Noviherbaspirillum saxi: one gene and its partner. The protein of the gene in region 2 interacts with the protein of the main gene of each other region in a pairwise test. Links are inferred from orthologs where the notes say so. Each region holds a gene or a part of one and is shown on either strand. Other genes may lie near its edges.

Region 1 (2,891 bases), 3.1 Mb from region 2 along the record:
GATCCGGTCGAATACCAGCTTGAGCAAGAGCGGCGGCATGGCGGAGCCTTCCGCATAGTGCAGGAAATAACTGTATTTCAGTCGTGCCTCGCTGCCGCGTCCCGGCGCAAGGCGGCCGGCGCCGTAGCGATCGACCAGATATTCGACGATCGCGCCGGATTCCGCCACAGTCAGGTCGCCATCCGAAATCACCGGCGACTTGCCAAGCGGATGCACTTGGCGCAATGCATCCGGCGCCAGCATGGTTTTCGGATCGCGTTCGTAACGCTTTACTTCATATTCGAGGCCGAGTTCTTCCAATAGCCACAGGATACGTTGGGAGCGCGAGTTGTTCAGGTGATGGACGATGATCATGGCGAGTGTTCGGTTCCGTTAATTCGTTGAAGAAAAATGATGAAATCCGCGCCACGCAATTGTCCCATGAACCTCCTCCGGTTTCCGAGGCGGGCGTCGAGCAGCTGCTCGGGCTGGATGCCAAGTCAAATCAGATGTCGACGGGATCGACTTCGAGCGACCATTTGACGCGGGGCTTCATTGCGCGCAGCGCGGCCATCCATGCTTTCAGAAAGCCTTGCAGCACCGGGCGGGATGGCGACTCGATCAGCAGTTGCGCCCGGTCAACGTTGGCGACCCGTGTCATGGTCATAGGAATGGGATCGTTGATCGTGATGCCGGGATGTTGCAGACAGTCGGCCGCCTGTTGCAGGAAATCGAGCGCGGTCTGGAGTTCGCGCGCCTCGGCCCGCAGCAAGGCCTGGAACATGAAGGGCGGCACTGCGGCCTGGCTGCGCTCTTCCAGCAACTCGCCGGCAAAGCGGTCATAGTCATGCGCCATCACCGCGCCGAACAGCGGGTGCTGCGGATACCGGGTCTGGATCAAGACTTCGCTGGCATTGCCGCCTTCTTTGCGCCCTGCCCGGCCGGCCCGGCCGGCCACCTGCATCAATTGCGCAAACAGACGCTCGCTGGCCCGGTAATCGTGTGAGAACAGGGCGGTATCCGGATTGAGCACGCCAACCAGGGTCAGGTTGCGGAAATCATGTCCCTTCGCGACCATCTGGGTGCCGATCAGGATATCGACCTCGCCCTGATGCACGCGCTCGAACGCTTGCTGCGCACTGCCTTTGAGCCGCGTCGAATCGGCGTCGATGCGCATGATGCGGGCTTCGGGAAAAACCTGTTGCAAGCCCTCTTCCACCCGTTGCGTGCCCCGCCCCAGCGGTTGCAGATCGACGTTGCCGCAAGTCGGACAGGACTTGGGAATCCGCTGTTCCAGACTGCAATGGTGGCAGCGCATCCGGTGTTCAGGTTTGTGCAAGACCATGAACGCGGTACAACGGGAACAGTTGCCGATCCAGCCGCACGCGTCGCAGGCCAGTACCGGCGCGTAGCCGCGGCGGTTCAGAAACAGCAGCGATTGCTCGCTGCAGGCCAGGCGCAGCTTCAATGCGCTGACCAGGGTCGAGGTCAGTCCTTGTCCCGGTTTGTCGCGCTCCATATCGATCAGGCGGATTTTCGGCAACACCGCATCCGGCGATGCGCGTTCGCGCAATTCCAGCTTGCGGTAACGGCCCGACTGCGCGTGATGCCAGGTTTCCAGCGCGGGGGTGGCGGAACCGAGCACGATGGGAATGGCCAGCTGACGCGCACGCCATACTGCAAGATCGCGTGCGGAATAGCGCAAGCCTTCCTGCTGTTTGTACGACGGATCGTGCTCTTCGTCGATGATGATCAGCTTCAGGTGTGGCAGCGACGCCAGAATGGCCAGCCGGGTGCCGAGAATGATGCGCGCATGCCCCAAATGGCCGGCCAACCAATGGCTTAGCCGCTCGCCTTCGGCCAAGCCGCTGTGCAGCGTTGCGACGACCACGTTTGGGAAGCGCGTGCGGACATTCTGTTCAAGTTGAGGCGTGAGATTGATTTCGGGCACCAGAATCAGTACTTGGGCCACCGTTCCGGAACGTTCCGCGCGCGCAAGCACGTCGGATGCGGCTTGCAGGTAAACCTCGGTCTTGCCGCTGCCGGTGACGCCATAAAGCAGAATCGGTGCAAAGCCTTCGGCGTTTCCGATCGCTTCGGCGGCTTCGCGCTGCGCGGCGTTCAGCACCGGTGCATCGGCCGACGTCGGATCATGGGCGAAGTCGGTCTTGGCGAGCTTTTTCATTGCACGGTCGAGCGAAACCGTCTTGGACGAGCGCAGGTTTTTCGGTATGCCTGGCACCATCACTTCGCCCAAAGGGCGCTGGTAATAATCGGCGGCAAACCGGCAAAGGTCCAGCCATGCAGGATTGAGCGGTGCCAACTGGGTGCGTATTGCTAGCGCATCCTTCAATTTATCGGGCGGCACGTCGCTATGTTCGCGCACGTCGATAATCACCCCAACAACTTCGCGACGAGAGAATGGGACCAGCACAAGTTGTCCGGGAAGCGGTCGTTCGTGCTCCATGTTCCACCGATAATCAAAACAGGTGGCTAGCGGAGTGTCGAGGGCAACATTGAGGTAAAGAACAGTCACGTACTTAATGTAATTATTGAAAAAGACGTCTAAAGCCGCGATTCTTAAAGACTTTTCAAACTATCCACACATCCTGTGGATAACTTTGTGGAGAAATGGGACTTGACTCCCGGCAAACCTAAGCCCCATGCGACTTCCAACAAATTGCCTGTTTGAAAAGCAAAAAATAATTCCTTTATATTCAATGACTTGTATTTTCACTCTTGAGGGAAAGAAAGCCTTTTAAAAGAAATCTTTATTGCTATGCACAAGCCTATGCAGTCCTGGTTTTTGTGAATAAGTACGTCGATACAGGCCGATTTGAAGCAATTTTTATCTGATCGAGTTGCTGTTTGGAAGCGAATTTCCATCACTGTGCTGACAGGCAATACAAATT
Region 2 (6,212 bases):
CGTGCCGCTTCATTCTCATCGGCCCCAGTGCGAACGCTATACTCCTGCACCAGGTGCCAGCGATCCGACAGATAGAAAGTCGCCATCATGCGGCCGAGCGAATGCAGCATCGAGCAGACCACGGCTTCTTCCGCATCGCGTGTATTCGCGGACGACGCCATCTGTCGCGCGATGTGCCCTGCCAGCACCGACTTTTCCATCTCGACGCGTGCATTTGCCGATTCGGACGAAGCGGCGGACAAGCCGTCGACCAGCTTCAATCCGAGCGCAAGATGGCCGATCGCCTCGGTGCCCAGCACGATGACGGCTTTGGAAACGGTATTGATACCCTGCCCGAACACCGAATACATCGCGCTATTGGCCAAACGCAATACCTTTTGCGTAAGCGCCGGATCCTGCAGCACGGTGCGGGTCATATTGAACTCGCGATCGTCATCGCCGCGCATGGCGCCGATGATGGCGCTGACCACCTTGGAAAAACCGGGCAGATCGCCGCGCTGGCGCACGCGCGACCAAAGCAGTTCCATGGTTTTTTCCGCACTGACCGGGCCGGTATTTGAAAAGGCATGCATGCAGTCGGTCTCGCTCTACTCTATTGTGCAGCGGTTAGCGCAGGACTTGCCTGCTCGGCCTTGAGCAAGGCAATGATTTCATCGGGCACCAGGGGACGCCCTGTGTGGTATCCCTGGATCAGGCCGCAGCCGTGCGCGGCGAGAAAATCGAGCTGTTCCTGGTTTTCGACGCCTTCGGCAACGGTGTTCAGATTCAGATGGCTGGCAAGGCTGAGCACGACATTGCAAATGGCCACGTCCTTGACAGAGCTGGGCAAATCCTTGATGAATGCGCGATCGATCTTGAGCGTGGCGATCGGGAAGCGTTTGAGGTAGGCGAGCGATGAATATCCGGTTCCAAAGTCGTCAATCGCGATGCGCACATTACGCGATGTCATCGCGGTCAGCAGGGCTTCGGCATGCTCCGGGTCGGACATCAGGATTCCTTCGGTAATTTCGAGCAGCAGCTGCTCACCGCTCAATCCGGAAAGCTGCATCGCCTCGTCCATGATGTCGAGGAATTGATCGTTGCGGAACTGGCGCGGACTGACGTTGACCGACACATACAATGGCCGCCGCGCGACTTCTTCGAAGCGCCTGATCTGCACGCATGCCGCCTTCAGCGCCCATGCGCCCAGCAGGTTGATCAAGCCATTGCTTTCCGCCATCGGGATGAACTGGGCCGGCGACACCAAACCTTGTCCCGGACGACTCCAGCGCATCAAGGCTTCGAAGCCCATGATCTGACGGCTGCGCGCATCGACGATGGGCTGGTAATGCAGCAGGAATTCGCCATCGCGCACGGCCTGGAACATCGCCGCTTCCATCGACACATCGTGTTCCGGCTGCGTGAATTTCTCGTGGTTATAAACCACGCAGCGCGCCTTGCCGGTTTCCTTGGCACGGTACATCGCGGTGTCGGCATGGGCCAGTAATTTGACTTCACTATCGCCGTGCTCGGGAAAGACGGCTGCGCCGATCGAGGTGCCGACGTACAGCGTGTGCCCCTGGATCTCGAACGGCAGCTGCATTGTTGAAATCATGCGGCGTCCAATGATCTGGATTTCTGCCTCGGAGACCGCGCCGGGCAGGACCGCGACAAATTCGTCGCCACCGACACGCGCCAGCGTATCGACATCGCGCAGTGTCTCGGACAGTCTCATTGCGGCAACGCGCAGCAAGGCGTCGCCAACAGGATGGCCCAGCGCATCGTTGACCTTCTTGAAACCGTCCAGATCCAGCGCGACAACGGAAAAGCCGCGGCCAGTGCGGCGCGACTGTGCGATCGCCATGCGGATCCGGTCCGACAGCAGCGAACGATTGGGTAAACCGGTCAACGCATCATGCGTAGCCATGTGGCGCAATCGTTCTTCTGTGGCTTGCTGGCCGGAGATGTCGCGGCCGACGGCCAGCAATTCCTGCTCTCCCGGTCCAGCTTCATAGGCCATGACTTGCAGCTCGATCCACAGCGCGTTACCCAGGGTCTTGATGCGCACATTGGTCTTGCTGGGCTGGCTGGAACCCGCCGCTTGTGCAATCACGGCATCGATGGCCGGGCGGTCGACAGCAAGCACGAAAGCGTTCAAGACCTGCCCTACCAGTTTTTCACCGGGACAGATAAGTTCGGTCGCGCGCCTGCTTGCGTAAATGATGGTCCCGTGTACGCTTAACCGGAATACCGCATCGCCGGCAGCCTCCATGAGGCTGTCCAACTGCGTTTTTGCAGTAGTTTCAGTCCGGTCTTGACGAGTGGAAAACATTGTCAGAAGCTTATCTCAGATAAAGGCTCGGCTGTGGGCAAGGTTTTTCGGCCGACAAAGCCGCCGCTCCGCCAGCGACTTCAGGCATCTTAGCAAATTGTAGTAGGGAAATTAACGCTTGATCCAAATGTTAGAGAAGAAAATGCAGAAAAAGAATCAAAGCCATGATTTTTCAACAAAAAAGCCCCGAGGTCAGACTTCGGGGCTTTCTTTATTTGCGAGGTTTGCGGCAAAAATCAGAACGGGATATCGTCATCCATGTCGCTGAAGTTCGGCGCCGGGCGCGATGCGCCGCGCGCGGCTCCGCCGCCGCCTGCGCCCGCGCCTGCACCGGCGGAACTCTGGCGCGGCGCCGGGGCGCTGCTGCCGTAATCGTCATCCATCGGTGCGCCGGCACCGCCGCCCATTCCCTGGCGGCTTCCCAGCATCTGCATCGTGTCGGCGATGATTTCAGTCGTATAGCGCTCCACGCCATCCTTGTCGGTCCATTTGCGTGTTTGCAAACGGCCTTCGACATAAATCTGCGAGCCTTTTTTCAGGTACTGGCCGGCGATTTCCGCGAGCTTGCGGTAAAACGTGATCCGGTGCCATTCGGTGAGTTCCTTCTTTTCGCCGGAGTTCTTGTCTTTCCAGCTTTCGGTGGTCGCAACCGCAATATTGGTGACGGCGTCGCCGTTCGGCATGTAACGCGTTTCCGGATCGCGTCCCAGATTGCCGACGATGATGACCTTGTTGACCGATGCCATAAATTTCTCCTCAAGCTGACTCAATAGTGATCGTGGTGCCACAACGGCGATGCGCAGGCGGTGCTTGGCGCATCAGGCTGCCGCGACAGCCGCCGCCCTCCGCGGCAGGTTCTTCATGCTGGTGGCAATTATAAGCCAGACAACTGTCAGCGCCGCGCCAAGTACGAACACGGAAGACGGTCCGGCATGCTGCTTCAACCATCCGCCGAGCGCGCCGCCGCAAAACAGTCCGAGCGCCTGCAGCGTGTTGTATACGCCAAGCGCCGATCCCTTGGCCGCCGGCGGCGCGATGCGCGACACCAGAGACGGCTGACAGGCTTCAAGGATATTGAACGAAACGAAGAAGGCAAGCAAGAGCAAGACCAGTACCGACCAGTGCATCGCCGGCTGCGCCATGAACAGCCACAGGCCAAGCTGGACCAGGAGCATCAGGGCAATGGCACCGACGAACACCTGTTTCATCATGCCGCGCCGTTCGCCGGCAAACACTGGCGGCAGCATCAGGGCGAACGAGGCAAGCACCACCGGCAGGTAGACTTTCCAGTGGGCGGCAATCGGCAAGCCGGCGTAATCGACCAGTGCGGCGGGCACGACGACAAACATGGCCATCTGCGTCACATGCAGCGCGAATACGCCGTAATTGAGCCGCATCAGTTCGCCGTTGGCGAGTATCCGTGAGAACGGTACGCGTTCCACGATTTTTAACTTCGGGGCCGGCGGAACGATATAGATCACGATGCCGATCGCGAGCACCGACAGGATGCCGGTCAACGCAAACAGTCCGCCCATGCCGATCAAGTCATACATGACCGGGGCGGCGATCAGTGAAACGGCAAACGTCAGGCCAATCGATCCGCCCACCATCGCCATCGCCTTGGTGCGATGCTCATCCCGCGTCGTATCGGCGATGAAGGCGGTCACGGCAGCCGAAATCGCGCCTGCCCCCTGGATTGCACGACCGACAATGACCCATGCCAGCGTGGTCGAGGCAGCAGCGATAAACGAGCCAATCGCAAACAAGACCAGCCCGATGATGATGATGCGCTTGCGTCCGTATTTATCGGATGCCGCGCCAAACGGAATCTGGCCGAAAGACTGGGTCAGGCCGTAAATACCCATTGCCACTCCGACCATGGTCGCGCTGTCACCGCCCGGCAGGGTTTTGGCATGCACCGCAAAGACGGGCAGGATCAGGAACATGCCCAGCATGCGCAACGCGAAAATCGACGCCAATGACAGACTGGCACGAATTTCGTTAGAGGACATGCGGGTGCCGAGATCATCGGCGGAAGTGGTGGCTGATATGGTGCTCACGGCGGGGGATCCAGAGGATACGGCGGACTTTAAAACCCGTTATAGTATCAGGTTGACCCGTACAAAGCGCCGAAATGGCCGCACGTTGAAAGCAGTTCATGGAAGAAATAAGAATTCGCGGTGCCCGCACCCACAACCTGAAGAACATCAATCTCGAATTACCCCGCAATCAGCTGATTGTGATCACCGGCCTGTCCGGATCGGGTAAATCCTCGCTGGCGTTCGACACGCTGTATGCGGAAGGCCAGCGCCGCTACGTGGAATCGCTGTCGGCGTATGCGCGCCAATTCCTGCAGCTGATGGAAAAGCCCGATGTCGACTTGATCGAAGGCTTGTCGCCGGCAATCTCGATCGAGCAGAAAGCGACTTCGCACAATCCCCGTTCGACGGTCGGTACCGTGACTGAAATCCACGATTACCTGCGCCTGCTGTACGCGCGAGTCGGCACACCTTATTGCCCTGACCACCCGGAAAATGCGTTGGCCGCGCAATCGGTGTCGCAAATGGTCGATGCGGTTCTCGCCATGCCGGAAGACACCAAGCTGATGATCCTGGCGCCGGTCGTGGCCAATCGCAAGGGCGAGCATGTCGATCTGTTTGAAGCGATGCAGGCACAGGGCTTCGTGCGCTTTCGTATCCAGAGCGGCACCCATACCGCCAGGATCTATGAAATCGACGACCTGCCGAAGCTGAAAAAAACCGAAAAGCACACCATCGACGTCGTGATCGACCGCATCAAGGTCAAGGCCGATGTCAAGCAGCGTCTGGCAGAAAGCTTCGAAACCGCGTTGCGCCTGGCCGAAGGCCGGGCGATTGCGCTGGAAATGGATAGCGGCAAGGAGCACCTGTATTCGAACAAGTTCGCCTGCAACACCTGCGGCTATTCGCTGCAGGAACTGGAGCCGCGCCTGTTCTCGTTCAATAATCCGATGGGCGCCTGCCCGGAATGCGACGGCTTGGGCCACATCGAATTCTTCGACCCCAAGCGCATCGTCGCCTTCCCCAACCTGTCGCTGGCCAGCGGCGCGGTAAAAGGCTGGGACCGGCGCAACCAGTTCTACTTCCAGATGCTGTCGAATCTGGCCGAGCACTATAACTTCGACGTCGACACGCCCTTCGAGAAATTGGCCGACTCGGCGCAGCAGGTTGTGCTGTACGGCTCGGGCCGGCAGACAGTGCCATTTACCTATGTGAACGAACGCGGCCGCGCGGTGGTGCGCGAGCATACGTTTGAAGGCGTGGTCAACAACCTGCAGCGCCGCTATCGCGAAACCGATTCGATGGCGGTCAAGGAAGAACTGGCAAAGTTCATCAACCAGAAGCAATGCCCGACCTGCGACGGCGCACGCTTGCGCGTCGAAGCGCGCTATGTCAAGGTCGGCAACGGCAAGCAGGAACGGTCGATCTATGAAATCGCATCGACGCCCTTGCGCGAAACGCTGGAGTTCTTTGAAAAACTCAAGCTGACCGGCGCGAAAAAGGAAATCGCCGACCGTATCATCAAGGAAATCGTGTCGCGCCTGAAGTTTCTCAACAATGTGGGCCTCGACTACCTGTCGCTGGAGCGCAGCGCCGATACGCTGTCCGGCGGCGAAGCGCAGCGCATCCGGCTGGCGTCGCAGATCGGCTCCGGCCTGACCGGCGTGATGTATGTGCTGGACGAGCCGTCGATCGGCCTGCATCAGCGCGACAATGACCGGTTGATTGCCACGCTCAAGCACTTGCGCGATATCGGCAACAGCGTGCTGGTGGTCGAACACGACGAAGATGCGATCCGCTGCGCCGACTATGTGGTCGACATGGGGATCGGCGCCGGCGTGCATGGCGGTGAAGTGATCGCG

The links. The genes of interacting proteins can lie anywhere in the genome.
Region 1: the proteins of ssb (region 2) and D3871_RS00575 interact in binary tests that used the Escherichia coli proteins (3 or more experiments, as listed by UniProt). The link is inferred for Noviherbaspirillum saxi from one-to-one orthologs.

Annotation. Positions count from the first base shown.
Region 1 is NZ_QYUO01000001.1:105,486-108,376, forward strand. It holds D3871_RS00575 (primosomal protein N'), read right to left. Parts: upstream 2,516-2,891; coding sequence 485-2,515; downstream 1-484. Other genes in the region: D3871_RS00570 (glutathione S-transferase), read right to left, coding at 1-354.
Region 2 is NZ_QYUO01000001.1:3,175,795-3,182,006, forward strand. Bases 1,303-4,255 are described here. They hold ssb (single-stranded DNA-binding protein), read right to left. Parts: upstream 3,058-4,255; coding sequence 2,548-3,057; downstream 1,303-2,547. Other genes in these bases: D3871_RS15020 (putative bifunctional diguanylate cyclase/phosphodiesterase), read right to left, coding at 1,303-2,311; D3871_RS15030 (MFS transporter), read right to left, coding at 3,130-4,255. Outside these bases: D3871_RS15015 (HDOD domain-containing protein), read right to left, coding at 1-527; more of D3871_RS15020, read right to left, coding at 593-1,302; more of D3871_RS15030, read right to left, coding at 4,256-4,323; excinuclease ABC subunit UvrA, read left to right, coding at 4,470-6,212. UniProt on the Escherichia coli protein: Plays an important role in DNA replication, recombination and repair. Binds to ssDNA and to an array of partner proteins to recruit them to their sites of action during DNA metabolism. Acts as a sliding platform that migrates on DNA via reptation.